2 regions of the Spirillospora sp. CA-108201 genome follow, and region 1 is predicted to be linked to the other one. Evidence: riboswitches for the same ligand, from Rfam matches in the RefSeq annotation. Region 1 holds a riboswitch; the other holds the start of a gene.
The links. Region 1 has a riboswitch for glycine ahead of gcvT (glycine cleavage system aminomethyltransferase GcvT). Riboswitches for the same ligand answer to the same signal wherever they lie in the genome.
Positions count from the first base shown of each region.

Region 2: another riboswitch for glycine. It lies ahead of gcvP (aminomethyl-transferring glycine dehydrogenase); the one in region 1 lies ahead of gcvT (glycine cleavage system aminomethyltransferase GcvT).

Region 1 is NZ_JBNJNE010000001.1:7,770,271-7,785,195, forward strand. It holds gene ACQEU6_RS37390 (L-serine ammonia-lyase) at 1-708, opposite strand, end outside; gene glyA (serine hydroxymethyltransferase) at 764-2,020, opposite strand; gene gcvH (glycine cleavage system protein GcvH) at 2,017-2,406, opposite strand; gene gcvT (glycine cleavage system aminomethyltransferase GcvT) at 2,480-3,574, opposite strand; glycine riboswitch at 3,648-3,737, opposite strand; glycine riboswitch at 3,742-3,837, opposite strand; gene ACQEU6_RS37410 (hypothetical protein) at 4,174-4,482, opposite strand; gene ACQEU6_RS37415 (M50 family metallopeptidase) at 4,740-6,038, shown strand; gene cds1 (L-cysteine desulfhydrase Cds1) at 6,028-7,128, opposite strand; gene ACQEU6_RS37425 (hypothetical protein) at 7,127-8,350, shown strand; gene ACQEU6_RS37430 (ATP-dependent DNA ligase) at 8,340-9,899, opposite strand; gene ACQEU6_RS37435 (hypothetical protein) at 10,024-10,761, shown strand; gene ACQEU6_RS37440 (AurF N-oxygenase family protein) at 11,101-12,072, opposite strand; gene ACQEU6_RS37445 (SDR family NAD(P)-dependent oxidoreductase) at 12,087-12,989, opposite strand; gene ACQEU6_RS37450 (ferritin-like domain-containing protein) at 13,034-14,143, opposite strand; gene ACQEU6_RS37455 (TetR/AcrR family transcriptional regulator) at 14,265-14,925, shown strand, end outside; gene ACQEU6_RS37460 (TetR/AcrR family transcriptional regulator) at 14,890-14,925, opposite strand, start outside.
Region 2 is NZ_JBNJNE010000001.1:1,656,435-1,671,359, reverse strand. It holds gene ACQEU6_RS08210 (bifunctional nuclease family protein) at 1-225, shown strand, start outside; gene ACQEU6_RS08205 (MerR family transcriptional regulator) at 564-1,169, shown strand; gene ACQEU6_RS08200 (lysylphosphatidylglycerol synthase transmembrane domain-containing protein) at 1,180-2,655, opposite strand; gene ACQEU6_RS08195 (hypothetical protein) at 2,655-3,653, opposite strand; glycine riboswitch at 3,926-4,020, shown strand; glycine riboswitch at 4,021-4,132, shown strand; gene gcvP (aminomethyl-transferring glycine dehydrogenase) at 4,191-7,058, shown strand; gene ACQEU6_RS08185 (tetratricopeptide repeat protein) at 7,567-8,682, shown strand; gene ACQEU6_RS08180 (PPOX class F420-dependent oxidoreductase) at 8,805-9,230, opposite strand; gene ACQEU6_RS08175 (alpha/beta hydrolase family protein) at 9,282-9,899, shown strand; gene ACQEU6_RS08170 (DUF5999 family protein) at 9,998-10,201, opposite strand; gene ACQEU6_RS08165 ((Fe-S)-binding protein) at 10,481-11,209, shown strand; gene ACQEU6_RS08160 (lactate utilization protein B) at 11,206-12,681, shown strand; gene ACQEU6_RS08155 (LutC/YkgG family protein) at 12,678-13,319, shown strand; gene ACQEU6_RS08150 (TetR/AcrR family transcriptional regulator C-terminal domain-containing protein) at 13,306-13,914, opposite strand; gene ACQEU6_RS08145 (plectin) at 14,032-14,448, shown strand; gene ACQEU6_RS08140 (maleylpyruvate isomerase N-terminal domain-containing protein) at 14,628-14,925, shown strand, end outside.

The DNA.
Region 1 (14,925 bases):
CGGCAGGAGGCCCTCGCGGGTGCAGCCCCGGGTGACGCAGGCCCGCATGACCTGCCAGAGTTCGAGCAGGCCGTCGTGGATCTCCGCGGAGCCGCGGCCGAACGCCTTCTCGTTCTCCAGCATCAGCGCGGAGATCGACAGGCCCGTCTCCCGGCAGCGTTCGAGCAGCTCGGCGGCCGTGTCGAACGGGTACGGCAGGACGGTGTCGTCGGGCTTGATGCGGTCGGCGCCGGTGGCGTTCTCGTCCAGGATGAAGCCGCCGCCCACCGAGTAGTACACCTTGGCGCGCAGCTCCTCGCCGGAGGCGTCCAGGGCGGTGAAGCGCATCCCGTTGGGGTGGCCGGGCAGCGACACCTTGCGTTCGAAGACCAGGTGCTCGTTGACGACGAACGGCACGTCGTGGTCGCCGAACAGGCGCAGGGCCCCGCGCTCGCGGACGGCGGCGAGCCGCTCGTCCACCCGGTCGACGTCCACGAGCTCGGGCTTGTCGCCCTCAAGGCCGAGGATGACGGCCTTGTCGGAGCCGTGGCCCTTGCCGGTGAGACCGAGCGACCCGTAGAGGGTCACGGTGACGGACGCGGTCTTCTCCAGCAGGCCGTCGTGCCGCAGGCCCCGGGCGAACCGGTGCGCCGCGGCCATCGGCCCGCCCGTGTGGGACGACGACGGACCGATGCCGATCTTGAAAAGGTCGAAAACGCTGATGGCCATGGCTACCTCGTTGCGGCCGCGCTCCCTCCCCGCGAGGGGAGGGAGCGCCGGAACGTCACAGGTTCGGGTACAGGGGATGCCTGTCGGCCAGCGCCTTCACCCGGGCGGCGAGCGCGTCCCGGTCGAAGGACGGCTGCAGTGCGAGCGCGATCACGTCCGCGACCTCGGCGAAGTCCGCGGCGGTGAAGCCGCGGGTCGCGAGGGCCGGGGTGCCGATCCGCAGGCCGGAGGTGACCATCGGCGGGCGCGGGTCGTTCGGCACCGCGTTGCGGTTCACCGTGATGCCGATGTCGTGCAGGCGGTCCTCGGCGTCCCGGCCGGTGAGCTCGGAGTCCACCAGGTCGACCAGCACGAGGTGGACGTCCGTCCCGCCGGTCAGCACCCTGACGCCGGCCTTGGCGGAGTCCTCGGCGAGCAGGCGCTCGGCGAGCAGCTTCGCGCCTTCCACGGTCGCCGCCTGCCGGGCCCGGAACTCCTCCGACGCGGCGATCTTCAGGGCGACGGCCTTGGCGGCGATCACGTGCTCCAGCGGGCCGCCCTGCATGCCGGGGAACACCGCGGAGTTGATCTTCTTGCCGTACTCCTCGCGGGCGAGGATCAGCCCGCCGCGCGGGCCGCCGAGCGTCTTGTGCGTCGTGGTCGTCACGATGTCGGCGTGCGGGACGGGCGAGGGGTGCAGCCCCGCCGCGACCAGGCCCGCGAAGTGCGCCATGTCGACCATGAGCAGCGCCCCGACCGAGTCGGCGACCCGCCGGAACGCCGCGAAGTCGAGCTGCCGCGGGTACGCCGACCAGCCCGCGACGATCATCTTCGGCCGGTGCTCGGCCGCGAGCGAGGCCACCTCGTCCATGTCGACCAGGCCGTCCTCGGCGCGGACGTGGTACGGCACCACGTTCAGCACCTTGCCGGAATAGTTGAGCCGCATCCCGTGCGTGAGGTGCCCGCCGTGCGCGAGGTCGAGGCCGAGGATCGTGTCGCCGTGCTGGAGCAGCGCGAAGTAGACCGCCGTGTTCGCCTGCGCGCCGCTGTGCGGCTGGACGTTCGCGTGCTCGGCGCCGAACAGGGCCTTGGCCCGGTCGATGGCGAGCTGCTCGGTGACGTCCACGAACTCGCAGCCGCCGTAGTACCGGCGGCCCGGGTACCCCTCGGCGTACTTGTTCGTCAGGACCGAGCCCTGCGCCTCCAGCACCGAGACGGGCGCGAAGTTCTCCGACGCGATCATCTCCAGGGTGCCCTGCTGGCGGCGCAGCTCCGCGGCGACGGCCTCGGCGACCTCCGGATCGGCCGTCGCGAGGGAGTCGTTCAGGCTCATGATTCCTCGATCAGCTTGTCGTAGGCGGCGGAGTCGAGCAGGTCGCCCGGCTCCTGCGAGATCCGCACCTTGAAGATCCAGCCCTCGCCGTACGGGTCGTCGTTGATGACCTTCGGCTCGTCCACCACCGCGCTGTTGATCGCGGTGATCTCGCCGCTGACGGGGGAGTAGAGGTCGCTGACCGACTTGGTCGACTCCACCTCGCCGCACGGCTCGCCCGCCTCGACGGCGTCGCCCTCCGACGGCTGCAGCTCGATGTAGACGATCTCACCGAGGGCGTCGGCGGCGTGCGCGGTGATGCCGACCGTGACGATGCCGTCCTCGCCGCCGAGGCCCGACACCCACTCGTGCTCCTCGCTGTAGCGGAGCTCCTCCGGAACGCTCACGATCACTTCTCTCTTTCCACCGTGGGGGCGCGCCCCCACACCGCCGGACAACTTGTTCAGGAACGCTTGCAGATCAGGGACGCTTGTAGAACGGCAGGGCCACCACGTCCACCGGCTCCCGCCGGCCGCGGACGTCCACCGCGAGGCCGGCCTCCTCGACGCCGCTGTCGAGGTACGCCATCGCGATCGGCGTGCCCAGTGTGGGCGACGGGGCGCCGCTCGTCACGATTCCGCACGGCGCGCCGCCGGACGTGACGACCTGGTACCCCTTGCGAGGCGCGCGACGCCCCCGCGCGACCAGTCCCACGAGCCTACGGCCCGGCGGGGTCTGCGCCTGAGCCGCCAGGGCCGACTTCCCCACGAAATCGACAGCTTTGTCCAGCTTGACCACCCGGCCGAGGCCCGCCTCGAACGGCGTCGTCTCGGCCGTCAACTCGTTCCCGTACAGCGGCATCCCCGCCTCCAGGCGCAGCGTGTCGCGAGCCGACAGCCCCGCCGGGACGACCCCCTCCACCGCGGCGAGCGCCCCCCACAACCGGACCGCGTCGGACGCGTCCACGAACAGCTCGAACCCGTCCTCGCCCGTGTACCCCGTGCGGGCGACCAGCGCGTCCACGCCCGCGACCCGCCCCGCCAGGATCGCGTAGTACTTCAGACCGGCCAGCGGCGCGTCCGTGAACCCCTCGAGAATCCCCTGGGAACGCGGGCCCTGCAGCGCGATCAGCGCGTAGGAGCCGGACCGGTCGTCCACCGCGGCCTCGAACCCCGCGGCCCGCTCGACCAGCGCCTCCCGGACCACCGCCGCGTTCGCGGCGTTCGCCACCACCATCCACGTCTCGTCCGCGAGCCGGTAGACGATCAGGTCGTCCAGGACGCCGCCGTCCGGCCCGCAGATCATCGTGTAGCGGGCCTTGCCCACCGGCATCGGCGACAGGTTGCCGACCAGCGCGAAGTCCAGCGCCGCCCCCGCCCCCGGACCCGAAAGGAAGATCTCCCCCATGTGCGACAGGTCGAACAGCCCCGCGCCCGTGCGGACCGCCCGGTGCTCGGCGGTCTCGCTCGCGTAGCGCAGCGGCATCAGATGGCCGGCGAAGTCGACGAGGTTCGCGCCGAGGTCCTCATGGACGTCGTGCAGCGGCGTCTTCTTCGCGGTCGGATCGGCGGACATGGGCTCGGCTCCTTCGTCACGGGCGCGCATGGTCCATCGTCCCACTCGCGCACCGGGCGTATCGGTGCCTCCCCCTCTGTCATCGGCGCCTGAGAGCTTCACCCGCCGCGGCACGGCGGGCTTTCACCTTCGGCGGGGGACAGGAGTCCCCGCTTTCCAGAGGTCGCCTGGCCCGTGCGGTCCGTGGGCCTGAGAGGTTCCGGGGAGGATTTGCTCCTTCGGCGCCCCCCACCGGCTGCGAGGGACTCTCCCGCACGGGATCATCAGCTGTCGCAGAAGGCTAGCAGTGTTCATTGCGTTTCCCCAGGGTCGAGGCCTTGGGGGCCTCGACCCTGGGGAAACGCGTGCGATCGCTGCATCGCTCCGGCTCGCCTTGCGGCTCGCTTCGCGATCAGATCCTTGCTTCGCTCGGATCTGCCTTCGGACGCGATCGCGGCCCCCGCGTTGTCACGGGGCTTAGGCGGCGGCTGAGGTGGCTTCGTCAGACGGTTGCTGCTGGGGGTCCTGTTTCCGTCCATCCGCATGCGGCTGGTCCCGGCCGTTGCGCTCCGTGTTCGTGTGGCGGTGTCCCGCGCTCGGCTCTGCGCTGGCGGAGGCTGTCAGTTGGGGGGTGCGGACATGGACTTCACGCAGGTTTGCAGGGCCGCCCTGATTTTCTGCAGTTCGTCGGGGGCGGGGGTTCTCGTGGGGTTGGGGGTCGGCATCTGGACGCCCTGCTTGTGCATGCAGTCGTTGAAGGCCTTGACCGCCTTCGACTGGGCCGGGGGGAGCGGCGGCGTCTCGGTGGTCCTGCCGGGCCTGGGGGTGGACGGGGCCGTCGTCGCGGCGGTCGGGGCCTGGGGTGACGACGCGCTCGCCGGCTTGCCGTCGTCGCAGCCGGCCAGGGCCAGGGGCAGGATCAGCGCCATTGCCGCTATGTGACCGCGCTTCAAGGGAACCTCCGTGGGGCGGGTGGGGGCCATGATGCGGCGTCGGCCCTCCCCTTGGATACGGGTTCTCGTGCCAAGGAAGCGCGGCCGGGTTAGCACCGCGCATCAAAGTGGCTTAAGGCGTGTGCCGCTTCTCCGTTCGCCTCAACCGGATCGCGGGCCGTAACGTACTCTGAACTGGTTGTCGGAGATCACCCCCGGGCTCGCGGGGTGCACGGACCCGGAGGGCACGCCGCATGGTCTACTACCTGGCTGGAGCGTTGATCCTCTTCTTCGGCCTGCTGGTCTCCATCGCACTGCACGAGCTCGGGCACTTCTCCTTCGCCAAGCTGTTCAAGGTGCGGACCACGCAGTTCATGGTCGGGTTCGGGCCCACCATGTGGTCGAGGCGCAAGGGCGAGACCGAGTACGGCGTCAAGTGGATCCCGCTCGGCGGCTACATCCGCATGATCGGCATGCTGCCGCCGCGCAAGGGCGACGCGCCCGGGCAGGTGCGGCGGATCAGCACCGGGCCGTGGCAGGGGCTGATCGAGTCCGCGCGCGGGGCCTCGCTGGAGGAGGTCGGGCCCGGCGACGGCGACCGCGTGTTCTACGCCAAGAAGTGGTGGCAGAAGCTGCTCATCATGTTCGGCGGGCCCGCGATGAACCTGCTGCTGTCGGTGATGTTCTTCGCGATCCTGCTGATGGGCATCGGCACCAGCCAGCCGCAGCCGGTGATCAAGGAGGTGGCCGAGTGCATGGTGCCGGCCAGCGCCAAGGTCGCCGCGTGCCCGGCGAACGCGGCGCCGACGCCCGCGCGGCAGGTCGGGCTCCAGGCCGGCGACCGGATCACGGCGTTCGACGGCAAGAAGATCGACGACTACGGGCAGCTGCAGGTGCTGATCCGCGAGGACGGCGGCAGGACCGTCCCGATGACCGTCCGGCGGGACGGCAGGGACGTGCGGCTGAACGTGCCCATCACCCGCAACCAGATGTACGACCTCAAGGACGAGGAAAAGGTCGTCAACGTCGGGTTCCTCGGCATCACGCCGTCCAGCGCGATCGAGCGGCAGGGGCCGGGCGCGGTCGCGAGCACGATGGGCGACCTGACCGGGCGCACCGTCGGCGCGCTGGTGCGGATGCCGCAGAAGATGGTCGGCGTGTGGAACGCGGCCTTCGGCGGCGACGAGCGCGACCCGAACGGGCCGATCGGCGTCGTCGGCGTCAGCCGGATCGGCGGCGAGGTCGCCGCGTCCGACGACTTCACCGGCACGCAGAAGGTCTCCTTCTTCGTGATGCTGCTCGGCTCGCTGAACCTCGCGGTCGGGCTGTTCAACCTCATCCCGCTGCTGCCGCTGGACGGCGGGCACATCGCCGGCGCGCTGCTGGAAGCGGTCAAGAAGGCGTTCGCCCGGATCTTCCGCAGGCCCGACCCGGGCTACGTGGACGTCGCCAAGGCGCTGCCGGTGACGTACGTGATGGCGGTCGTCCTGATCGTCATGGGCGGCCTGCTGATCTACGCCGACCTGTTCAACCCGATCCGCGTCACGGGGTGACGTCCGGCATCGCGCCGGTCTTCAGGAAGCCGTCCAGCGCGGCCACGTAGGGGCCGATGTCGAGGCCCTGGTCCGCCAGCCACGCGTCCGACCCGTAGGTGCCCGCGTAGCGCTCGGCGCCGTCGCAGATGAGCGTGACGACGCTGCCGCGCTCCCCGCGGGCCCGCATCTGGGCGATCAGTTCGGCGGCGCCCCACATGTTCGTGCCGGTCGAGCCGCCGACGCTGCGGCCGCTGACCCCGCTCGTCCAGCGCATCGCCGCGACGGACGCCGCGTCCGGCACCCGGATCATCCGGTCGATCACCGTGGGCAGGAACGACGGCTCGACGCGGGGGCGGCCGATGCCCTCGATCCGCGAGCCCGCCGCGGTGCGGGCGGGGTCACCGTCGGCGAACGAGCCGTGGAACGCCGACCCCTCCGGGTCGACGACCGCGAGCCGCGTCTGGAACCGCTGGTAGCGGGCGTACCGGCCGATGGTCGCGGACGTCCCGCCGGTGCCGGCGCCGACCACGATCCAGGACGGCTCGGGGAACCGCTCCAGCCGCATCTGCTCGAAGATCGACTCGGCGATGTTGTTGTTGCCGCGCCAGTCCGTCGCCCGCTCGGCGAAGGTGAACTGGTCCATGAAGTGGCCGCCGCACTCGGCCGCGAGCCGCCGCGACTCCTCGTAGATCGCCGACGGGTCGGCCACCAGATGGCAGCGGCCGCCGTGGAACTCGATGAGCTGGATCTTCTCCGGGCTGGTGGTGGCCGGCATGACCGCGACGAACGGCAGGCCGAGCAGCCGCGCGAAGTACGCCTCCGACACCGCGGTCGACCCGCTGGACGCCTCGATGATCGTCGTGTCCCGGCGGATCCAGCCGTTGGCCAGCCCGTAGAGGAACAGCGACCGCGCGAGCCGGTGCTTCAGTGAACCCGTGGGGTGGACCGACTCGTCCTTCAGGTAGAGGTCGATGCCCCACTCGGGCGGCAGCGGGAACACGTGCAGGTGCGTGTCGGCGCTGCGGTTGGCGTCGGCGTCCACGAGCCGGATCGCCTCGGCGATCCATGCCCGGTATCCGGGATCGCAGCGGTCCACGATGCGGCTCATGACGGATCTCTCCTTGATCGTCGGCAGGGGTCCCACGATATCCGCGCATGTCACGGTGCATCATTGGGAGGGCGGGGGGCAGATGATCCAGATGTTCGACGAACGCATCGTGGCCACCGGGCGGCTGCCGCTGTTCGGCTTCTTCGTCGCGTTCATGATCACTTTCGTGCTGACGCGGGTGAACGTCCGGCTGATCCGCGCGGACGTGCGCTGGTGGTTCCGGAACGTGAAGGCCGGCGACGTGCACATCCACCACGTCGTGTTCGGCGTGGTGCTGATGCTGATGGGCGGCGTGGCGAGCCTCGCCGTCCCGGACGCCTACGTCGGCCTCGACCTCGCGGCGGCGGCGGTGTTCGGGATGGGCTCGGCCCTCGTCCTGGACGAGTTCGCGCTGATCCTGCACCTCAGCGACGTCTACTGGACGGAGAAGGGCCGCGCGTCCGTCGACGCCGTGTTCGTCGCCATGGCGGTGACCGGGCTGCTGCTGCTCGGCATCCGCCCCCTCGGCTACGAGGGCATCGCGCCCGACCCGGGCACCGGGCTGATCACCCGCGTCTACATCGCCTCCCTCGCGGTCAACCTCGTCCTCGCCGTGGTCACGCTGCTCAAGGGCAAGATCTGGACGGGCCTGCTCGGGCTGTTCATGCCCGCGCTGCTGATCGTCGGCGCGATCCGGGTGGCGCGGCCCGGCTCGCCCTGGTCGCGCTGGCGCTACGACCCCGGCTCGCGCCGCTACCAGCGGGCCGTCCGGCGCGAGACGCGGCTCAGGCGGCCGCTGATCCGCGCCAAGATCTGGGTGCAGGAGTTCATCGCGGGACGGCACGACCTCATCCCGCCCGAGCTGCTCCAGCGCCGCGCCGATTCCGCCGAGCGGGCCCGCCGCCGCAGGCTGGCCCGCGCCGCCGCCCGCGCCGAGCGGCGGGCCGAACGCCGGGCCGAGCGCGGCCGGGCGCGCCGGGCCGAGCGGCGGGCGGCGCGCCGCGCCGCGTTCCGGGCCGAGCGGGAGGCCGTCGAGCGCGCCGAGCGCAACGCCGCGGCCCGCGCCCACCGGGAGGCCGCGGCCCGGGCGCGCCGCCGCACCCTGTCGCGCGTGCGGGGGCAGACCGGGTCGCGGCTCCGGACCCGCGCCGCGTCCGCCCGGCGGGCCCGCGGCCGTGCGCACGGGGACGAGCCGCCGTCCGGGGAACTGCCGCCGGCGGAGGCGCCCGAGCTCAGTCCATGACGGGGGCGACGGCCCGGACGGTGTCGATCGTGTCGGCCTCGGCGGCGGACTTGTCGGGCCGGTACCGCAGGACGCGGGCGAACCTCAGCGCGATGCCGCCGGGGTAGCGGGGGCTGTGCTGGACGCCGTCGAACGCGATCTCGACGACCAGTTCGGGCCGGACGTGCACCGTCCAGGAGTCCTCGCGCACGGCCAGCGCGCGGAGCCGCTCCGTCTGCCAGGCGAGCAGCTCGTCGGTGAGCCCCTTGAAGGTCTTGCCGAGCATGACGAAGCCGCCGGTCTCGGGATCGCGGGCGCCGAGGTGCAGGTTGGACAGCAGGCCCTGCCGGCGGCCGTGCCCCCACTCGACGGCGAGGACGACGAGGTCGAGGGTGTGCCGGGGCTTGACCTTGATCCAGCCCGCGCCGCGCCGCCCGGCCGTGTACGGGGTGTCGAGGGCCTTGACCACGACGCCCTCGTGGCCCCGCGCGACGGCCTCGTCGAAGACCTCCTTGGCCCGGGCGGGATCGCCGGTGACCACGCGGGGCATCCGCAGCTCCTCGGGGACCACACGCGCGAGCGCCGCGTACCGCTCGGCCCCGGGCGCGTCGAGCAGGTCCTCGCCGCGCGCGCCCTGCGGAGGGGCGTCGCCGGCCTCCACGAGGTACAGGGCGTCGAACAGGAAGACGGCCAGCGGCACCGGCTCGACGCCCTTGGCCGTGCGGGTCGCGGTGCGGGCGGAGGTGACCTGGAACGGGTGGGGGCGCCCGTCCGGCCGCAGGGCGATCAGTTCCCCGTCGAACACGGCCGCGCGGACGGGCAGCCCCCGCACCGCCTCCACCACCTCGGGCAGCCGGGAGGTGATCTCGTCCAGCGTCCGGGTGAAGACCCGGACCTCTCCGCCGGACACGTGCACCTGGGCGCGGATGCCGTCGAGCTTCCACTCGACGGCCGCCTCGCCCCCGAGCTTGGCGAACGCCTCGTCGACCGACGGCGCGGCGGCCGCCAGCATCGGCTTGACCGGCCGCCCGACCTCCAGCGTGAACGCGCGCAGCCCGTCCACGCCCTCCGCGAGGGCGGTGGTCGCGACCGGGCCGAGCGATCCGCGCAGCATGAAGGCGCGCCGCACCTCGGCGGAGGGCACCCGCGCCGCCGCCGCGATCGCCTCGGCCATCACCCCGTCCAGCGCGCCCTGCCGCAGCTCGCCCGCCAGCAGCCTGATGAGGAAGCCCTGCTCGGGGGCGGTGGCGCGGCCGAAGAGCGCCGCGAGCAGCTCGCGCCGCCGGGCGACCGAGCCGGGCCCGGACACGGCGCCGATCTCGCCGAACGCCGCGTCGACCTCGGGGACGGTCAGGGACGGCTCCGCGGCGGGCGGCGGGACGTCGCGCAGCGCGGCGTACCCCACCCCGATCTGGCGCTGCGGCAGCTCGCCGGACAGGTAGGCGACCACGGTCGCGGCCTCGCCCGGGTCGGCCGCGCGCAGGCACTCCGCGAGCGCGGCGATCTTGGCCTTGCGGCCCGAGGTGCCCGCGACCGCCGCCGAGGTCCGTGCGATGTCGGCTGTCAGCATCTCCTCATTGTGACCACCGGGTCCGACGAACGGCACCGCCAGGGTCCCTGGCCAGGCGCCGCGGCCCTGGTTACGTTGGCAGATGGCGGGAACGGGTCGGCGAGTCGGGAGTGAGGAGCGCGGCGTGGGCCTTCAGCGTCCGGTCGAGCCGTTCCACCGGCCGTACTCCGGGCCGGAGCCGCCGGCCCCGGGGCGCCGTCCCCGCAGGCTCGCCGCACTGGTCGCGCTGGTCGCGGCGGCCGTGGCGCTCGCCGCGGCGGGGGTCGCGGTCGTCGTGGTGATGTCCGGGGGAGGCGAGCGGGAGGCGGCGCCGCGCCGGACGCCGCCCGGCCGGCCGTCCGGGTCGCCGGGCACGCCGCAGAATGTGATCAACGCGCTTCCGGCGCCGTGCGGGACGGTCGCGGCGGGCACGGTCGAGCGGGCCGTGCCGAAGGCGACGCGGCGGCAGAGCGCGAACTCGACGCTCACCACGTGCACGTACTCCTCGACCGGCTCGGCGTTCCGCTGGCTGCGGGTGGAGGCGCACCTGTACGCGCCGGGCGATTCCGCGACGCCCGTCCAGGACGCCGAGGGCTACTTCGACGCGCAGTGGGCGCAGGCGCACGACGCGCCGCTCGTGCGGACCGTCTCCCTGGAGCGCCGGGGCGGGATCGGGGACGCGGCGTTCCTCTGGTTCAAGACCGACAGGGGGCAGCCGACCGTGGTCGGTCAGGTCACGGCCCGGACCCGCAACGCGGTCTTCACGGTCGGCTACAGCGAGCAGGCGCCGCGCGGGGGGCGTGCGGACGCCAGGGAGCGCGCCTGCCTCCGGACCGCCACCGCCGTCGCCCGCGAAGTCCTCGCCGCACTGAGTCGTTCCTGACCTGAATCGGCCGATCACGGCTTCACTTCTGCCGGCACCTTCTAGGGTGAACCGGTAAAGGGGAGGGAGCGCGCCGATCGGGCTTTCGCGCCAGGCGGGATGATCGGTGCGCAGCGAGGCCTGGGGAGGAGGGGATCGACGTCGTGACCATGCCATCGTTCGGAGTGTCCTGGGTGCGTGACATCCGGGGCTAGCAGCCCTTACTCGCCCGAGGGCCGCGGAGTGGTCCCTGCTCCGCGGCCCTTTCGCCTGTCCGGGCCGGGCCAGCGCCCGGCCATTACCGAACCATTTTCTAATAATCGGTTCGAGGGTGATGCGAATGGCGGCCCGGCGTATCGGTCACCGCTCCAGCAGTCCCGCCCGGATCCATACGTCGCGCGCGCGGCCGTCCAGCAGACCGACCTCGTCCAGGAACGCGGTGCATTTGCGGAACGACCACGCCATCGTCGCGCGCCGGTGCGGGCTGCGCGCCGCCACGCGCCGCGCCAGCCCCGGGTCCAGCCCCACCGCCGCGTAGCAGGACGGGTGCACGAGCTGCGCGGCCATCAGCCGCGTGGCATGCGCCATCCCGTAGGCGATCGCGCGCCGCCGCACCGCCGGGGTCCGCGCGACCAGCCGCTTCATCTCCTCCCGCGCGTACCTGATGTGCCGGGCCTCCTCGACCACGTGGATCCGGGTGACCTGTCGGATCATCGGCTGGACGTCCTCGTCCGGGAACGTCAGCCGCTGGAACGCGTCGGTGAACTCCTCCACGATCAGCGTCCCGGCGAACATCGGCACCGGGTCGTACACGGCGCCGAACAGCTTGGCGAAGTGGAACTCCAGCGCTCGCGGCCGGTGCGTGCGCAGCCCGCAGGTGCGCACCATCCGGCCGAACATCGCCGAGTGGCGGCACTCGTCGGCGATCTCCGTCAGCGCGTACGCCACGTGGTCGCTGTCGTAGCGGTGCCGGTAGGCGTGCATCACCAGCGACTGCATCAGCAGCATCTCCGACCAGATGCCGAACGAGGCGATGCTGCACATCTCCCGCTTGGTCAGCTCCACCCGCCGCCGGTGCGTCAGCCCGTCCCACAGCGGCGTCTCGTAGATCGACGTGAGCCGGGGCGGGAAGTAGAACACGTCCGGGTCCTGCGGGGCGTCCCAGTCGACGTCCGCGTCCGGGTCGAAGGAGTGCCTGCGGGACGCGCGCAGCAGCCGCTCGGCGATCACCTCCCGATGGGTCAGCTCCAGCGTGTGGTCGCCGTCGCCGCACCGGATCCGGGCCGTCCAGTTCCGGGGACGGCCGTCGTTCATCAGGACGTCGGGGGGCATCGATCCATCTCCTCTCACCGCGGGGAGAGTCGGGGGCCGCGCCCGTCGGGCGGGCGCTGGCCCCGGGCGGGAATCCTGGCCAGCAGGCGCAGGGATGCGGGGGACACCCGGGAAAGGGCGTGCATGATGTGCCCCTCGGCGTTGACGGGCACGACGGGCTTGTTCTTGATGATGGCGTTGACGACCCGCTCGGCGACCTTCTCCGGCGGGTAGTTGCGCAGCCTGACGGCCTTCTGGCCGCGCTCGTGCAGGCGTGCGCGGGTTGCCTCGTCGCGCTCCAGGTGGATCGCGTTGTCGACGATGCTGGTGCTGACGAACCCGGGGCAGACGGCGGTGACGCCGATGCGCGAGCCGGCCAGCTCGGCGCGCAGGCATTCGCTGAGCATGAGGACGGCGGACTTCGTCGTGCAGTAGGCGGGCATGGCGCGCCACGGCGCGAACGCGGCGGCCGACGCGATGTTGACGATGTGGCCGCCGAGGTTCGGCTTGTCGGGCTTGTTGGGCAGCGCGTTCACGCGGTCGCTCATCTGGCGGCCGAACAGCCGGCAGCCGTGGATCACGCCCCAGAGGTTCACGCCGAGGATGCGCTCCCAGTCCTCGACGCCCGTGTCCAGGAAGGGGCCGGTGACCGCGATGCCGGCGTTGTTGACGACGATGTCGGGGACGCGGTGGGTCTCCTTCACCCGCGCGGCGAAGTCCTCCATCGCGGCCTCGTCGGCCACGTCGACCTGGTAGGCGGCGCCGCCGGCGCCGAGCGTCTTGGCGAGGGCGACCGTGCGCTCGGCGGCGGGCAGGTCGATGTCCGCCGCGACGACCGTGGCGCCGTTCCCGGCCAGGGCGAGGGCGACGGCCCGGCCGATGCCGCTGCCGGCTCCGGTGACGACGGCGAGCGCTCCGTCGAAGTGCGCGAGGGGCATCCAGACCTCCGAGGTGTGCGGCGGATCGAATGATCCGAACTTACTCAGCCCGCCGCCTCCGCGTCGGCGATGACGGCGTCCACCTCCGCTCGGCGTTCGGTCTCCTCCGCGGCGAACCGCTCGGCGTCGACCCGCTCGGCGATCTCCTCGTCCTGGTGCATGAGGGCGTCGAGGTCGGCCTTGGACATGTCCAGGACGCCCATGTCGTCATAGGCGCGCCGGATGCGGTCGCTCCACAGCCCGATGTCCTTCACGCACGGCACGATGCGGCTGAACAGCAGGCTCTGGAACATCCGCATGTAGGGCGAGTTCTCGACCATCTCGTCGACCTCCTTCGGGTCGATGCCGAAGTTGGTCCAGATCTCCCGGCCGCGGATGCGGTCGCGCATCAGGTAGCAGCCCTCGATGACGAAGTCCTCGCGCTCGCGGAGCTCCGCCGGGGAGAGCTGCTTGTAGTAGTCGCGCAGCGCGAGCCGCCCGAACGCGACGTGGCGCGCCTCGTCCTGCATCACGTAGGCGAGGATCTGCTTGGGCAGCGGCTTGGTGGTGATGTCGCGGATGACGCCGAACGCGGCGAGCGCGAGGCCCTCGATGAGCACCTGCATGCCGAGGTAGGGCATGTCCCACCGCGCGTCGGTGAGGGTCTCGTTCAGCAGGTCCTGCAGCTTGGTGTTGATCGGGTAGACCATCCCGACCTTCTCGTGCAGGAACCGCGTGAACAGCTCGACGTGGCGGGCCTCGTCCATCGTCTGGGTGGCGGAGTAGAACTTGGAGTCGAGGTCGGGCACGGACTCGACGATGCGGGCGGCGGTGACCATCGCGCCCTGCTCGCCGTGCACGAACTGGGAGAACTGCCAGGACGTGGAGTGCCGCCGCAGCTCACCGCGCTCCTTCTCCGACAGCCTGTCCCAGTACTTCGTCCCGTAGATGGCGAGGGACTGGTCGGGGACGCCGAGGACGTCGTGCGGATCGACCTCCAGGTCCCAGTCGATGCGCTTGACCGAGTCCCACTGCTTGTCCTTGCCCTTCTGGTAGAGGGCGAGGAGACGGTCGCGCCCGTCGTCGTACTCCCAGGTGAACCTGGCGTCGCCGGTCATCGGCACGGTCCAGGCCTCGGACGGGACGGAGTCGGTGTACAGGTCGTGGGTCGACATGGGCGTCCTCCCCGAACGCGGACGTACTGCGCCGCGATACGTACGCTGTACGTCTTACGTACAATGTACGTACCGTGTCATGGGACACTTGCGGTGTCAACGGCGAGGAGGAGCGGAAGCGATGGCGAGGCGTGTGACCTCCGACACTCCGCGACCGGGCCTGACCCGCGCGCGCATCGTGGAGGCGGCGGTCGGGCTGGTCGAGCGGGAGGGCGCGGACGCGCTGTCGATGCGCCGGGTCGCCGCCGACCTGGACGTCGCCGTGATGTCGCTCTACAACCACGTGCCGAACAAGGGCGCGCTGCTGGAGGGCGTCGCCGAGCATGTCGTCGCCGGCCTGGAACTGCCCGACGACCCGTCAGAGCCGTGGCAGGAGCGCGCGCGGGCGCTCGTCCGGGCGTTCCGGAAGGTCGCCCACGACAACCCGCGCTGCATGTCGATCGTCCTCACCCACAAGGTCGACACGCCGGTGGGGCTGCGCCCGGCCGAGCGCGCCCTGGCCCTCGCCGACGCGGCCGGGTTCGACGGCGAGACGGCCGTGCGCATCATGCGGGCGCTCATCGCCTACGCGCTCGGCGCCCAGATGCGCGAGGTCGGCATGGCGAAGATGCTGGGGCACCTCGCCGAGACGGGGGCCGAGTCGTGGACGCGCCTGGACCCGGACGAGTTCCCGCACGTGCTCGCCTACGGCCCGGCGCTGGTCGACGTCGATCCCGAGACCGACTTCGAGTTCGGCCTCGACCTGCTCATCGGGGCGCTGGACGCGCTTCCCCGGCGGGGGC
Region 2 (14,925 bases), 6.1 Mb from region 1:
GGGATCTTCTTCGCCGACCTCGTCTTCTCCAACGGCGTCGAGGTGAGCGCGCGCCCGTCCGACTCCATCGCCCTCGCGCTGCGCACCGGCGCCACGATCTTCGCCAGCGAGGACGTCCTGGAGGAGGCCGGCGTCGCCATCCCCGACGAGCAGGAGGACGAGGTCGAGAAGTTCCGCGAGTTCCTCGACACGATCTCCCCGGAGGACTTCGGCCGCGCCGGCTAGCTGTTCTGCCCTCCTGCCCGCGCGCCCGCCTGCGGATGGGTGGGTGGTGCCGTGGTGTATGTCACTCTGGAGTGCGAGTTCATGCCATGGGGCGAATGGTCGCCCATTGCGCCGGACCTGGCGGTTTTTGCGGGGGAACCATCGGGGTATGGACTGCGTGGGTGGCGAAGGTGCGCAGTTTGCCCACGTGAAGCCGGTTCATCCGGGCATGCGACGCGCCGACGATGAACGTTGACCACACCCTGACCGGCACCTACCGTGCTGGTGGAACACCCGTGGTGTAATTCGTCAAACCCCCTTGACGAGCCGCCGCGGGATGATAGAAGCCGGAGGTCCGCGTGGCGGTGAGCAGCGGCGAGGGCAAGGCGACCCCCGACAGGCGCGTGGCGTCCCGCCGTGCCGGAGAGCAGGGCCTGCTCTTCGACACCCAGGTGTCGGCGCCGCCGGAGGACGTCGGCTACCGCGGCCCGACGGCGTGCGCCGCGGCGGGGATCACCTATCGGCAACTCGACTACTGGGCCCGCACCAAGCTGGTGGAGCCCAGCGTGCGGTCGGCGCAGGGATCGGGCAGCCAGCGGCTGTACAGCTTCCGCGACGTCCTGGTCCTGAAGGTCGTCAAGCGGCTCCTGGACACCGGCGTCTCGCTGCAGCAGATACGCACGGCCGTCTCCCACCTGCGCGACCGCGGCGTCCAGGACCTCGCCCAGATCACCCTCATGAGCGACGGCGTCAGCGTCTACGAGTGCACCTCTCCCGACGAGGTCGTCGACCTCCTCCAGGGCGGGCAGGGCGTGTTCGGCATCGCGCTCGGGCGGGTGTGGCAGGAGGTGGAGGGCAGTCTGGCGGAACTGCCCGCTGAACGCGCCTCCACCGGCGACGACGACCCCTCCGGACACCACCACGACGAACTGGCCGACCGGCGGCGCGCCCGCCGCACCGGCTGAGGCCGACGCCTCAGAGCGCTTCTTTGCGCTGCAGGAAGGCGAACGCCCCCCATCCCGGCAGGACCGGCAGCCACAGCGTCAGGAGCCGGTAGAGCAGCACCGCCGACGTGGCCGTCTCCGCCGTCAGCCCCGAGATCGTCAACGCCAGCGTGAGGGCGCCCTCCACGGCCCCGAGCCCGCCCGGCGTCGGCGCCGCCGACCCGACCGCGTTCGCGGTCAGGAACACCAGCACCACCGTCGTCCACGGCAGCGAACCGCCGAACGCCCGGATCGACGCGTCGAGGCACAGCGTGAACGCCAGCGTCAGCAGCAGGGTGCCGCCCATGCCGGTGGACAGCTTCCGCGGCGACTGCAGGACGTCCACCAGGCGCGGAACCACGCCCGAGAACATGGCCCGCAGCCGCGAGGCGACCACCCGCCGCACCCGCGGCACCGTCAGCGCGAGCCCCGCCAGCAGCCCCAGCCCGAGCACCGCGAGCACGATCGTCCGGGACGGGGCGAGGTCGTGCGTCGCCTTCGCCGTCGAACCGGTCAGGAACCCGAACAGCACCAGCAGCAGGATGTGGGTGACCAGCCCCACGAGCTGGGACGCGCCCACGCTCGCGACGGCGAGGGCGGGCCGGACGCCCGAGCGCTGCAGGTAGCGCGTGTTGACGGCGACGCCGCCGACGGCCGCCGGCGCGACCAGCTTCACGAACGACGCGGCCAGCTGCGCCAGGACCGTCCGCCCCAGCGGCAGCCGTTCGGGGACGAACCCCATCAGCATGAACGCGGCGGCCACGTAGGTGAGCGCCGCGGCCCCCAGCGCCGCCGCCACCCAGTGCCAGCTCGCCGTGGCCGCCAGGTGGCCGATGTCCAGGCTCGTCACCTGCGGGATGACGATGTACGCCGCGACCGACAGCGCCACGATGCTGACGATGGTCCGCGGCTGGAACCGCTCCAGCCTGGCCGGCGGCGCCTCCGTCTCCGGCTTCAGCCGGACGATCTGCTCCCGGATGCGGGTGAGCAGGTCCTTGTTGTGCCGCAGCGCGGTGCGGGTCGCCCGCGACAGCGCCACCCGCTGGAGCAGCGGCACCGCCCCGCCGAGGGCCTCCTCGCCCAGCACCGGCGCCGCCGTCCGCACCGCCCGTTCCGGCCCCGTGCGCAGTGCCAGCGTCGTGAGCAGCTGCGCGAGGTCCAGGCGCAGCGCCAGGTCGCCGGCCGCCGTCTCCCCGGACCGCAGGTCGGTGAGGTAGGCGAGGCCGTCGTCGCCGACGAGGACCGCCTCGCCCTCCAGTCTCCGGTGCGCGAGCCGACCCGCCTGCAGCGACCGGAACTGCCGCCACACGTCCGTCAGCAGCTCGTCGGTGATCTCCTCGCCGGGGACGTCCCCGAGCCGCCGCCCCGGGACGTGCTCGTAGGCCAGCAGCGCCGCCTCGGTGCCGGCCTCGCAGGTGCCGACGAGCCGCGGCGTCCGGGCGCCCGCGGCGTCCACCGCGTACGCCATCAGCGACTCCAGCTCCAGGGACCGGCGCAGCGACCGCAGCGTCCGCCCCGTCGTCGCCCCGCGCAGCCGCAGCAGCCGCCAGACGCGGTAGAGCAGGCCGGCGGACTGCTGGTCGCGGTCCAGGACGCGGACCTCCACGTCCCAGTCGCCGTGCGGCTCCCGTCCCGCCGGGAGCCGGGCGCCGTACGCGCCGCGCGGGGAGGGGGCGAGGGCGACGCCGTAGCGGCGGGTCTCGTCGGCGTCGTGCGTGCCGTCCAGGCGCGCCCCCGCAGCGGGCGCAGCCCGAGCCGTTCGAGCGCGGCCACCACGGCCGCGCCCGGCGGGCGCGGGTTCGGCGTCCCGACCGCGTAGAGGGCGCCGTGGCCGATGGCGCGGCCGAGCAGGTAGGTGGCCGCCAGCGCGGCGACGGAGGCGTAGGACGCGGTCAGCCCCGTCAGCGCAGCCAGCCCGATCATGGTCCAGGTCGCGGCCTGCCAGCGGGCGCGGCCCGCCATCCCGACCGCGCTGACGAACGCGATCACCGGGGCGATGTCGGTGTGCACCGGCGCGGTCTCGGTGCCGCCCCAGATCAGCGAGTCGAGCACGCCGCCCGGCGCGGCCCGCACCACCAGGTCGTCCAGGCCCACCGTGATCCCGAAGGCGATCATCGCCGCCAGCAGCGCGACGGCCACGCGCATGCCGTCCTTGTGGAACAGCCGCTCGATCGCGAACGCGACCGGCACGGCCAGCACCCCGAAGCTGGACACCAGCGTCGCCAGCGTCAGCAGCAGCCGCGGCGCGTGCGCGGTGCCCTGCGCGATGTCGGTCTGCAGGCCGTGGGTCGTCTGCTGCGCGATCGACACCAGCAGCATCACCGCCGCCAGCCCCACCACGGACGCCGCGAACCGGATGGCGTCGGAGGACCGGCGGATCCGGTACGGCTGCGCGGGCTCGTCGACCGTCGCGCCCGCGGCCGCACCCTGCACCGGGCGCACCGCGTCGTCGTGGGTCTGTGTCACGCCGTACCGCCGCCCTGACCATCCGCCATCGTGATCAGCGTCCCAGACCCGGCGGCGCGCCGTCGAGTCGCGGGGCCGCCCCCGGGACGCGCGTCCATCCCGCAGCCTCATCCGCCCGCCCCCCGTGCGGTCCGGGACCGTCGCGGCCCAGGTGAGTCAGCACATGGTACTCGCCGGTACAGCGCCGGCGACGGAGGGCGGGGCCTCTTGCGGCGGGCCGGAACGACGTCGCGGACGCACCTTTGGGTAGGGTTCGACCTAGGACATGCCGTCGACCCTGTGCGGGAGAGACCCCACGCCGCCAGCGTGGGGCGCCGAAGGAGCAACCTCCCCGGAACCTCTCAGGCAAAAGGACCGTGCGGGCGAGGCACCTCTGGAAAGCAGGCGTCGGTCCCCGCGCGCGGGGAGGGGCGGCTCACCGAAGGGGAAACCCCGCCGCGCGGGTGAAGCTCTCAGGTGCCGATGACAGAGGGGGAGACCGGCCGCCGGCCGCGCCGGCGGCGCACCTGAGCGACCGCAGCAGCCAGGAGGCCCTCCATGACCGCCCAGTTCTTCGCCCCTGTGGCCGCGCCGCAGCACCCCCGGACGGCGTTCGCCGACCGGCACATCGGCCCTTCGCCGGACGACCAGGCGAGGATGCTGGCCGCCATCGGCTACTCCGGCGCCGAGGCTCTGATCGACAGGGCGGTCCCCGCCGCGATCCGCACGTCCCGGCCCCTGGACCTGCCGCCCGCGCTGAGCGAGACCGCCGCGCTGGACCGGCTCCGCGAGCTGGCGTCCCGCAGCACCGTCCTCACGTCCATGATCGGGCTCGGCTACCACGGGACGACCACGCCCGGGGTGATCATGAGGAACGTGCTGGAGAACCCGGGCTGGTACACCGCCTACACGCCCTACCAGCCCGAGATCTCCCAGGGGCGCCTCGAAGCCCTGCTGAACTTCCAGACGGTCGTGGGCGACCTGACCGGACTGCCCGTCGCCAACGCCTCCATGCTGGACGAGGGCACCGCCGCCGCCGAGGCCATGGCCCTCGCCCACCGCGTCTCCAGGCGCAGGGAGCCCGGGACGTTCCTCGTCGACATCGACACCCTCCCGCAGACGATCGAGGTCGTCCGGACCCGCGCGATCCCGCTCGGCATCGAGGTCGTCATCGCCGACCTGTCCGGCGGCCTCCCCGCCGGCGACTTCTTCGGCGTGCTGCTGCAGTACCCCGGCGCGTCCGGCGCCGTCCGCGACCTGGAGCCGGTCATCGCGCAGGCCCACGAGCGCGGTGCCAAGGCCGTCGTCGCCGCCGACCTGCTCGCGCTGACGCTGCTGCGCCCCCCGGGCGAGTGCGGCGCCGACATCGCGGTGGGCTCCGCGCAGCGGTTCGGCGTCCCCTACGGGTTCGGCGGCCCGCACGCCGGCTACATGGCGGTCGGTGAGGGCATCCAGCGCCAGCTCCCCGGACGGCTCGTCGGCGTGTCCGTCGACGCCGACGGCGCCACCGCCTACCGGCTGGCGCTGCAGACCCGCGAGCAGCACATCCGCCGCGAGAAGGCCACCAGCAACATCTGCACCGCCCAGGTCCTGCTCGCCGTGATGGCGAGCATGTACGCCGTCTACCACGGCCCCGAGGGGCTGGCGGCGATCGCGCAGCGGACGCACCGCCGCGCCGCCGAGATCGCCGCGGGGCTGCGCGCCGCCGGCGTCGAGGTCGTGCACGACTCGTTCTTCGACACCGTCCTGGCCCGCGTGCCCGGCCGCGCCGCCGCGGTCGTCGAGGCCGCCCGCGAGCGCGGGATCAACCTGCGCCCGGACGGGCCCGACCACGTCGCGGCCGCCTGCGACGAGACGACGCGGCCCGAGCACGTCGCGGCCGTGCTGGAGGCGTTCGGCGCCGCCGTGCCCGGCGAGGTCCCCGAGGCGTTCCCGGACGCCCTGCGCCGCGAGAGCCCCTACCTGACCCACCCCGTCTTCCACGCGCACCGCTCCGAGACCGCGATGCTGCGCTACCTGCGCAGGCTCCAGGACAAGGACATCGCGCTCGACCGCTCCATGATCCCGCTCGGCTCCTGCACGATGAAGCTGAACGCGACCGCCGAGATGGAGCCGATCACCTGGCCGCAGTTCGCGGACCTCCACCCGTTCGCGCCGCTCGACCAGGCCGCCGGCTACGTCGAGCTGATCGGCGAGCTGGAGGGCTTCCTCGCCGAGATCACCGGGTACGCGAAGGTCTCCGTCCAGCCGAACGCCGGCTCCCAGGGCGAACTGGCCGGGCTGCTCGCCATCCGCGGCTACCACGCCTCCCGCGGCGAGGAGCACCGCGACGTCTGCCTGATCCCGTCCTCGGCGCACGGCACCAACGCCGCCAGCGCCGTCATGGCCGGGATGCGGGTCGTCGTCGTGAAGTGCGACGAGGGCGGCAACGTCGACCTCGGCGACCTGCGCGCCAAGCTCGGCGAGCACGGCGACCGGCTCGCGGCGATCATGGTGACCTACCCGTCCACGCACGGCGTCTTCGAGGAGACGATCACCGAGGTCTGCGCGGCCGTGCACGACGCCGGCGGCCAGGTCTACGTCGACGGCGCCAACCTCAACGCGCTCGTCGGCCTGGCCCGCCCCGGCGAGTTCGGGTCGGACGTCTCCCACCTCAACCTGCACAAGACGTTCTGCATCCCGCACGGCGGCGGCGGCCCCGGCGTCGGCCCGATCGGCGTCCGCGAGCACCTGGCCCCGTTCCTGCCCAACCACCCGCTCCGCGAGGAGGCCGGCCCCGGCACCGGCGTCGGCCCGATCTCCGCCGCCCCGTGGGGATCGGCGGGCATTCTGCCGATCTCCTGGGCCTACATCGCGATGATGGGCCCGGACGGCCTGCGCGCCGCCACCGAGGGCGCCATCATCGGCGCCAACTACCTCGCCGCCCGCCTCGCCCCGCACTACCCGATCCTCTACACCGGCCGCGACGGCCTCGTTGCGCACGAGTGCATCGCCGACCTCCGCAAGATCACCAAGGAGACGGGGATCACCGCCGAGGACGTCGCCAAGCGCCTCATCGACTACGGCTTCCACGCCCCGACCCTGTCGTTCCCCGTCGCCGGCACCCTGATGATCGAGCCCACCGAGTCCGAGGACCTCGCCGAGCTCGACCGGTTCTGCGAAGCCATGATCGAGATCCGCCGGGAGATCCAGCGCGTCGCCGACGGAGGCTACGACGCCGAGGACAACCCCCTCAAGAACGCCCCCCACACCGCCGCCTGCCTCGTCTCCGACGACTGGAAGCACGCCTACACCCGCGAGGAGGCCGCCTACCCCCTCCCGTCCCTCCGGGAGAACAAGTACTGGCCGCCCGTCCGTCGCATCGACCAGGCCTACGGCGACCGCAACCTCGTCTGCTCCTGCCCGCCCCCCGAAGCGTACGAGTAGATTCTTTTATCTCCTCCTGCTGTGCCTATGGCAGTGCCCTCCTTCTTCGGGCCTGGGGGCCCTCCATCGTCGAGAACTGCGGGCGATCGCTGGCATCGCTCCGGCTCGCCCAGGGGCTCGCTGCGCGATCAGGTTCTCGCAAGCTCGAACCTGCCTTCGGACGCGATCGCGGGCCTCGGGTTGTCGCGGGGTTGCCCAGCGGGCTGAGGTCGTTGCAGTAGTGGGTGCTGCCGGGCGTGCCTGCGGACGCGGGTGATCGCGAGGGCTTGTGGCGCTTGCGGTTGGGGGCGTCGCCTTTGGTGCGAGGGTGTCGCCCGCGCTGAGGGCGCGGGTTGGCGGGCGCTCGCATTGGTTCGGGTTGGCGGATCGGGCGTTCGGCGATGCCGCGGGTGGCTCCGGCGATGGATTTGTGATCATGGTTCGGTTTTCGGGGTGTCGGGGCGGGACGGGGCGGGGGGTGGATCGCTACGCTCTTTGCGGACCCCGACCCCCAGAGGGCAGAAGAGCGATGATCGAGTCTCCGGACGCGGTATCCGACGACGCGGCGCGACTGTGCGACGAGGCCCGCGGCCTCGCCGAGAGCGGTGAGGCGGAGCGGGCCGCGCTGCTGTTCGAGAGGGTGCTCGCGCTGGGCGACACCCCTTTCCGGGCGCGGGCGGCGCTCGGGCTGGCGGTCGTCCTGGACGACGCCGGGCACGTGGAGCGCGCCAGGGAGGCCGACCGGGCCGCGATCGCCACCGCCGACCCCGAGTACGGGCCGCGCGCCGCCTACCACCTGGCGCTCACCCACGAGCGGGCCGGCGAGCACGAGCGGGCGGCGCCCGCCTGGCGGGTCGTGGTCGACTTCGGCAACCCCGCCTACCTGCCGCCCGCCCACCTGGCCCTCGCCCGGATCGCCGACGACGCCGGCGACTTCGACGCCGCCCGCGACCACTGGGAGGCGGTGATCGCGACCGGGGACGCCGAGTACGGGCCGCCCGCCGCGCACGACCTGGCCCAGCGGCTGCTGGAGCGCGACGAGCCCGCCCGGGCCCAGCGGGTCCTGACCGCCGGGCTCAAGCTGATCGACCGGGGCGCCGACCCGTACGCGCACGGGCGGCTCGCCGTCGCGCTGGGCATCTCCTACCTCGACCAGGCGATCGGCGCGTTCGGCGCGGCGCTGGAGGAGGAGCCGTCCGACCCGGAGGTCGGGCCGCTCGCCACCGAACTGCTGGCGCGGACGCTGCCGCTGCGCGGCCGGGGCGCCGAGGCGAGCGAGGTGTGGCGGCGCGGGCTCGCCGAGCCCGGCACCGCGGGGCAGGTGCGGGCGCGGCTGCGCCGCGAGTTCGGCGACGCCGACGACGAGGGCGACGGCGACCTGTGGTGGGAGCCCGTCGTGGAGCACGCCGTGTCGGACGGCACCCTCCCCGCGCTCGCCGGCGAGGCGTTCGGCGCCCTCGACCACATGTACGCGCTGCTCGGCGTCCGGTACGCCGAGCGCCGGACGGACGACGCCCGCGAAACCCTCGGCCGGGCGGTGCGGGTGCCGGCCGGCTACGCGTGGGGCCCCCTGCTGCACGAGAGCTTCGCCGAGCGGTTCCGCCTGGCGACGGGCACGGCCGTCCCGGACTGGACCGAAGGCTAGCCGGCCGTGTTTCACAGTCCCGGCCCACCTCGCTCGCCTGGCGGCTCGCCACGTGACCGGGCCGGGGCGAACGCGGCGTCGCGTTTGCGCGCGTGGCCTGGGCCACTTCGAGACGGGCCCTACTAGCCGGCGATGGCGCGCTCGGCGATCACCTTGGTGATGCGGGCGCGGACGAGGTACTCGGTGGGGACGGCGTTGCGCCGCCCGAACTCCTCGGCCCGGTCCGCGCCCATGTAGCGGCCGCCGATGACGGTCGCCCAGCGGAGCACCTCGTCCAGGTCCTCGACGAGGGACGCCTCGGCCTGGATCAGCACGTACGAGTACGGCGGCGTCTGGTCGTCGACGCAGACGGACAGGCGCGGGTCGCGGGCGAGGACGCGGCCCTTGACGCTGCGGTGCCCCGTGTTGAACAGCAGGTCGTCGCCGTCGAGGACGAACCAGATCGGCGTCACGTGCGGCGAGCCGTCCTTGCGGGTGACGGCGGCCTTGCCGGTGCGGGTGCCCTCCATGGCGAACGCGCGCCACTCGCTGTCGCTCATCGTCTCCATGGACCCAGTCTGCCGCACGACCCGTCCGCGCCTGCCGCTACCGTGAGTCACATGAAGGTCGCGACGGCGCACGGGCCCGCAGAGGTGGTGCTGGACGAGGTGGACGACCCGGCGCTCCTGCTGGTGCTGACGCACGGGTCGAACGGGGGAGTGGAGGCCGCCGACCTGCTGGCGGTGCGGGCGGAGGCGCTGCGGCTCGGCGGCGCCGTCGCGCGGGTGACGCAGCCGTTCCGGCTCGCCGGGCGGCGGGCGCCCGGCCCGGCGGCCAAGCAGGACGAGGCGTGGCTGGAGATCGTCGCGGTGCTGCGCGAGAGGTTCGGGGACGTCCCGCTGGTGCAGGGCGGCCGGAGCAACGGGGCGCGGGTGGCGTGCCGGACGGCGGCCGCCGCGGGGGCGGCGGGCGTGGTGGCGCTGGCGTTCCCGCTGCACCCGCCGGGCAGGCCGGAGAAGACCCGGGTGGAGGAACTGCGGTCGGCGGGGGTCGAGGTCCTCGTCGTCAACGGCGACCGGGACCCGTTCGGCGTGCCCGACCCGGCGGACGCGGCGCGGGTCGCGGTCCTGCCGGGGGAGCGGCACGCCCTCGACAAGGACCCCGCGGCGGTCGGCCGGGAGGTGGAGCCGTGGCTGAGACGATGGACGGCCCGTCCGGTGCGGACGGGCCGTGAGTAGGAAGGCTCCGGGCCCGGTGCGGGCCCAGGGGCCGATGGTCGGTGGGCGTGCCCCCGAGGATGATCACCCGTTTGAACTAGTCCCCCGTGGAGACCCGCTCAAGCGGCGGACGTCGCCTGCGCGTCCGTCGGCCGGTGCGGCGCGATGACTCCCCCGTCGGGCAGCAGCTCACCGGTGTCCTCGAACAGCACGACCCCGTTGCACAGCAGGCTCCACCCCTGCTCGGGGTGTGAGGCGAGCGTGCGGGCGGCGTCGCGGTCGGGTGCGTCGTGGGAGGGACAAGGCGGCTGGTGCGGGCACATGGCGTGCCTCCGGTCTCAACTACTGGTCGGTCGTGGTGCTTTCCTGTTCTGACGCACCCCAGTGTGGTGTGGTTCGCCCCCACCGGCCATAGCCCGTTGGGACGGTTGTCCATTGGTACCGGAGTACCGGTCGGGTGTGATCCCTCCCACTCCGGGGTGCCATGCAGTAGCGTCCCTCCCGCGCGATAACGGACGAAGAACGACACGCCGCCGGAGCCTGAAACCCCTACGATGTTCGGCGGGGGAACGGGCTTTGCAGGGGTTGGGGGAGTGAGGCCGGTGCGGGTCGCGCTGTCCGTGGCGTGCTTCGACGACGTGCTGTTCCCCGGCACCGCGAAGGCCGTGACCGTGCTGCTGGAGCGGCTCGGGCACGAGGTGGCGTTCCCGCCGGGGCAGACCTGCTGCGGCCAGTTCCACTGGACGGCCGGCTACCACCGCGAGGCCGCCGGGCTCGCCCGCTCCCACGCCGCCGCGTTCGAGGGCTGCGAGGTCGTGGTGGCGCCGTCGGCGTCGTGCGCCGCGACCGTCCGCGACGACTACCCGAAGATCGCCCGGACGGCCCGCGACCCCGGCCTGGCGCGCGCGGCCGAGAGCCTCGCCGTCTACGAGCTGACGGAGTTCCTCGTCGACGTCCTCGGGGTCACCGACGTCGGCGCCTACTTCCCGCACCGGGTGACCTACCACCCGTCCTGCCGGTCCCTGCGGGCCCTCGGCGTCGGCGACCGGCCGGCGCGGCTGCTGCGAGCGGTGCGCGGCCTGGACCTGGTGGGGCTGCCGTCCGCCGAGGAGTGCTGCGGGTTCGGCGGCGCGTTCGCGATGAAGAACTCCGACGTGTCCGTCGCGATGGTGGCCGACAAGGTCAGGCACGTCCGCGACACCGGCGCCGACGTGGTCTGCGCGGTCGACGACTCGTGCCTGGCCCACATCGGCGGCGCGCTGTCGCGGCTGCGCGGCGGCGTCCGGACGATGCACCTGGCCGAGATCCTCGCGGCGACGGGGCCCGCGTGACGGGCTCCTCCCCGGGGACGACGCCCTCCTCCCCGGGAGGGAGCGGGCCCGTCCCGGCGCCGCGGCCGAAGTTCGCCGCCGCCGCGCGGCCGGAACTGGCCGACACCCGGCTGCGGCGCAACCTGCGCGGCGCGACGGCCGCGCTGCGGGGGCGGGAGGCCGCCGCGGCGGCCGAGACCGCCGACTGGGAGGACCTGCGCGAGGCCGGGCGCGCCATCGGGGACGGCGCGCTGCTCGACCTCGACGTCCACCTGGAGGAGCTGGAGCGGGCCGTCACCGAGGCCGGCGGCACCGTGCACTGGGCGGCGGACGCGGCGGAGGCGCGCCGCGTCGTCACCGGGCTGGTCCGCGCGACGGGCGCCGGGGAGGTCGTCAAGGCCGCGTCCGCGACGACGCGGGAGATCGGCCTGAACGACGCGCTGGCCCGCGCGGGGGTGACCGTCCGCGAGACCGGCGTCGCCGAGATGGCCGTGCAGCTCGGCGAGGACGCGCCGTCGCACCTGCTGTCCCCGGCCGCGCACCGCGACCGCGCGGAGATCGCCGAGCTGTTCCGGCGCGCGGTCCCGGCCGCCGGGCCCGGCCTGGCCGACGATCCCGAGGCGCTGGCCGGCGCCGCCCGCGCCCATCTGCGCGACCGTTTCCTGCGCGCCCGCGTCGCGGTCACCGGCGCGAACTTCCTGGTGGCCGAGACCGGCACCCTGGTCCTGCTGGAGTCCGAGGGCAACGCGCGGATGTGCCTGACGCTCCCCGAGACGCTGATCAGCGTCGCCGGCATCGACAAGGTCGTCCCGACATGGGATGACATGGAGGTGTTCCTTCAGCTCCTTCCGCGCTCGTCGACCGGTGACCGGATGACCCCGTACGTCTCGTCCTGGACGGGCGTGACGCCGGGCGACGGGCCGCGCGACTTCCACCTCGTCCTGCTCGACAACGGCCGCACCCGCGCCCTCGCCGACGAGGTCGGCCGCGCCGCGCTGCGCTGCATCCGCTGCTCCGCGTGCCTCAACGTCTGCCCCGTCTACGAGCGGACGGGCGGGCGCCCCTACGGGCCCGTCCACCCCGGCCCGATCGGCGCGGTGCTCACCCCGCTGACGCGCGGGGTGGAGAGCGCCGCCGACGCCTCGCTGCCCTACGCGTCCACGCTCTGCGGCGCCTGCGCCGACGTCTGCCCCGTGAAGATCGACATCCCGGACGTGCTGGTGCACCTGCGGGGGAAGGTGGTCGAGTCGCGCCGGCGGCGTCCCGTCCCGTCGCCCGAGATGGCGCTGATGCGCGGCCTCGCCTGGACGATGGGCGATCCGCGCCGCCACGAGGCGGCGGTGCGGCGGGGGGCCCGGTGGGCGCGGCTGCTGTCGCGCGGCGGGCGGATCCGCCGCCTGCCCGGCCTGCTCGGCAAGTGGACCGAGGCGCGCGACCTTCCCGCGCCGCCGGACGAGAGCTTCCGCGGCTGGTGGGACAGGACGCGGGCATGAGCTCGCGCGATGAGGTGCTGCGCCGGGTCCGCGAGGCGGTCGGCGGGGCGCGCGGCGCCCGCCCGCCGGTGCCGCGCGGCTACGCCCGGCGGCTCGCCGCGGCCGACGCCGAGACCAGGGCCGACGTCCTCGCGCTGTTCACCGAGCGGGTCGCCGACAACCGCGCGGCGGTCCGGCACGTCGGCGCGGACGAGGCGGGCACGGCCGTGGCGGCCGCGCTGTGGGGGCGGGAGGCCAAGCAGATCGTCGTGCCGGCCGACCTGCCCTTCGGGTGGCTCGCCGAGCTGGACGGCGTGCGGGCGCTGGCCGACGCGCCGGCGGTCGACCTCGACACCCTCGCCGCCTCGGACGGCGTCGTCACCGGCTGCGCGGTCGCCGTCGCGCAGACGGGCACGGTGGTCCTGGACGGGGGCCGGGCGCAGGGGAGGCGGGCGCTCACCCTCGTCCCCGGCTACCACCTGTGCGTGGTGCACGCCGACCAGATCGTCGGAACGGTCCCGGAGGCGGTCGGACGGCTCGACCCGGCGCGGCCGCTGACGTGGATCAGCGGGCCGTCCGCCACCCACGGCATCGAGGCGGCGCGGGTCGAGGGCGCCCACGGCCCCCGCCACCTGGAGATCATCCTCATCGAGGACTGACCGGGTCCTGGCGCACGCCGCCGAGGACGACGCCGAGGCCCGCCCGGAAGCGGGCGTCCCAGTCGACCGCGCCCTCGCCGGCGGCGGTCCGGGCGGCGGCGCCCTCCTGCGCGGTGCCGCGCACCTCCAGGGCCGCGTGACCGATCACGTAGCCGAGGAGGGTGTGCGCGGCGACGGCCGCGGCGTCCTCGGCGACGCCGCCGCGGCGCAGCACCTCCCGCAGCGACGCGAGGGTGTCGGTGAGCGCGGCGGGGTTGCGGCGCGTGACGACGAGGGGGAGGACGCCCGCGTGGGCCAGCAGGCGCTCGCGGTAGCCCCCCGCCCACGCCCCCAGGACGTCCTGCCAGCGGCCGGAGGCCGAGGTGTCGGCCGGCGCCGCGGCGACGTGCGCGACCAGGCCGTCCAGGAGTTGCTCCTTGCCGCGGGGGAGGTGGTGGTAGATCGCCATCGCCTCGACCTCCAGCGCGTCGCCGAGCCGGCGCATCGTGAGGCGGCCGAGCCCCTGGCCGTCCACGATGTGCAGGGCTGCCTCGGTGATCCGTTCGATGGACAGCGGGGCGCGGTTCTGGGCGTTGATGCTGGGTTGCCTGACCATGAGTGCACACCTTACTACGTAAAGGGCCGGAGCCGGGTGTCCGCCGTCACAACACGCCGGGACGCCGCGTACGCTTACCTCGATCGAACACTGCACGACCGTCGAGGGAGTACCGCCATGCCGCTGGGTCGCCGGGTGAGCAAGGACGTCGCGGAGCCGTACGAGGCCGACCAGCGGCTGGCCGCCGAGTACGACGACCGGCTCGCGGCGGCCGGCGACGCGGAGCGGGCGCTGCGGGACGCGGAGGCCTCCGGCGACGCCGAGCCTCGGCTGCGGGAGCTGACGGCCGCGTTCGACCAGGCGATGACGGCCGTGCTCGCCGCCGCCGAGGCGGCCGAGCGGGTCGCGATGGGCCCGAAGGTGTACTCGACGGAGGCGCAGGACGCCAAGGCCCGCCGCGCCGCCGAGATCGCCTACCGCAAGGCCAAGGCGCGCCCGGCGGTGCGCCCGTGGACCGACGAGGTCGACCGGCTGCGCACGGCGCGCGAGGCGCACCGCCTGAGCTTCAGGACGCGCCCCGCCGCGCGCGTGTGAGCCGCCGCGGACGCGTGCCGACACAGCTTCACCGGGTGGCACGGGCCGCCGAACTTTGAGAGTCTGCCCTCTCCGGGGAACGCCGGGGGCACTCGCGCCGCACGTCGCGCCAGCGTGACGGGGGCAGGCGCGTCCCGGCGGGGAGGGCACACGGTGCTCTGGACGTTGGGGGATGTCACGTGGAGCGCACGCCGCCGGACCGGTGCCGCGTACTGGAGTCCTACCAGGACGGGGTGAAGGCGATCCTGGCCCTGGCGGAGACCGTCGCGGACTGGGACGTGCCGACGCCCTGCGCCGACTGGCAGCTGATCGACCTGGCGGGGCACCTGCGGTGCGTCGCGGAGAACTTCCTGGAGTACCTCCAGGACGCGCCCGACAGCCGGCTGGCGAAGCTGTTCGCGCAGGAGGCGGCCACGGCGGTGCTGATCAGGCAGCAGGCGCGGCAGAACGCGGCGGAGCTGGCGGTGCTGCCGCCCG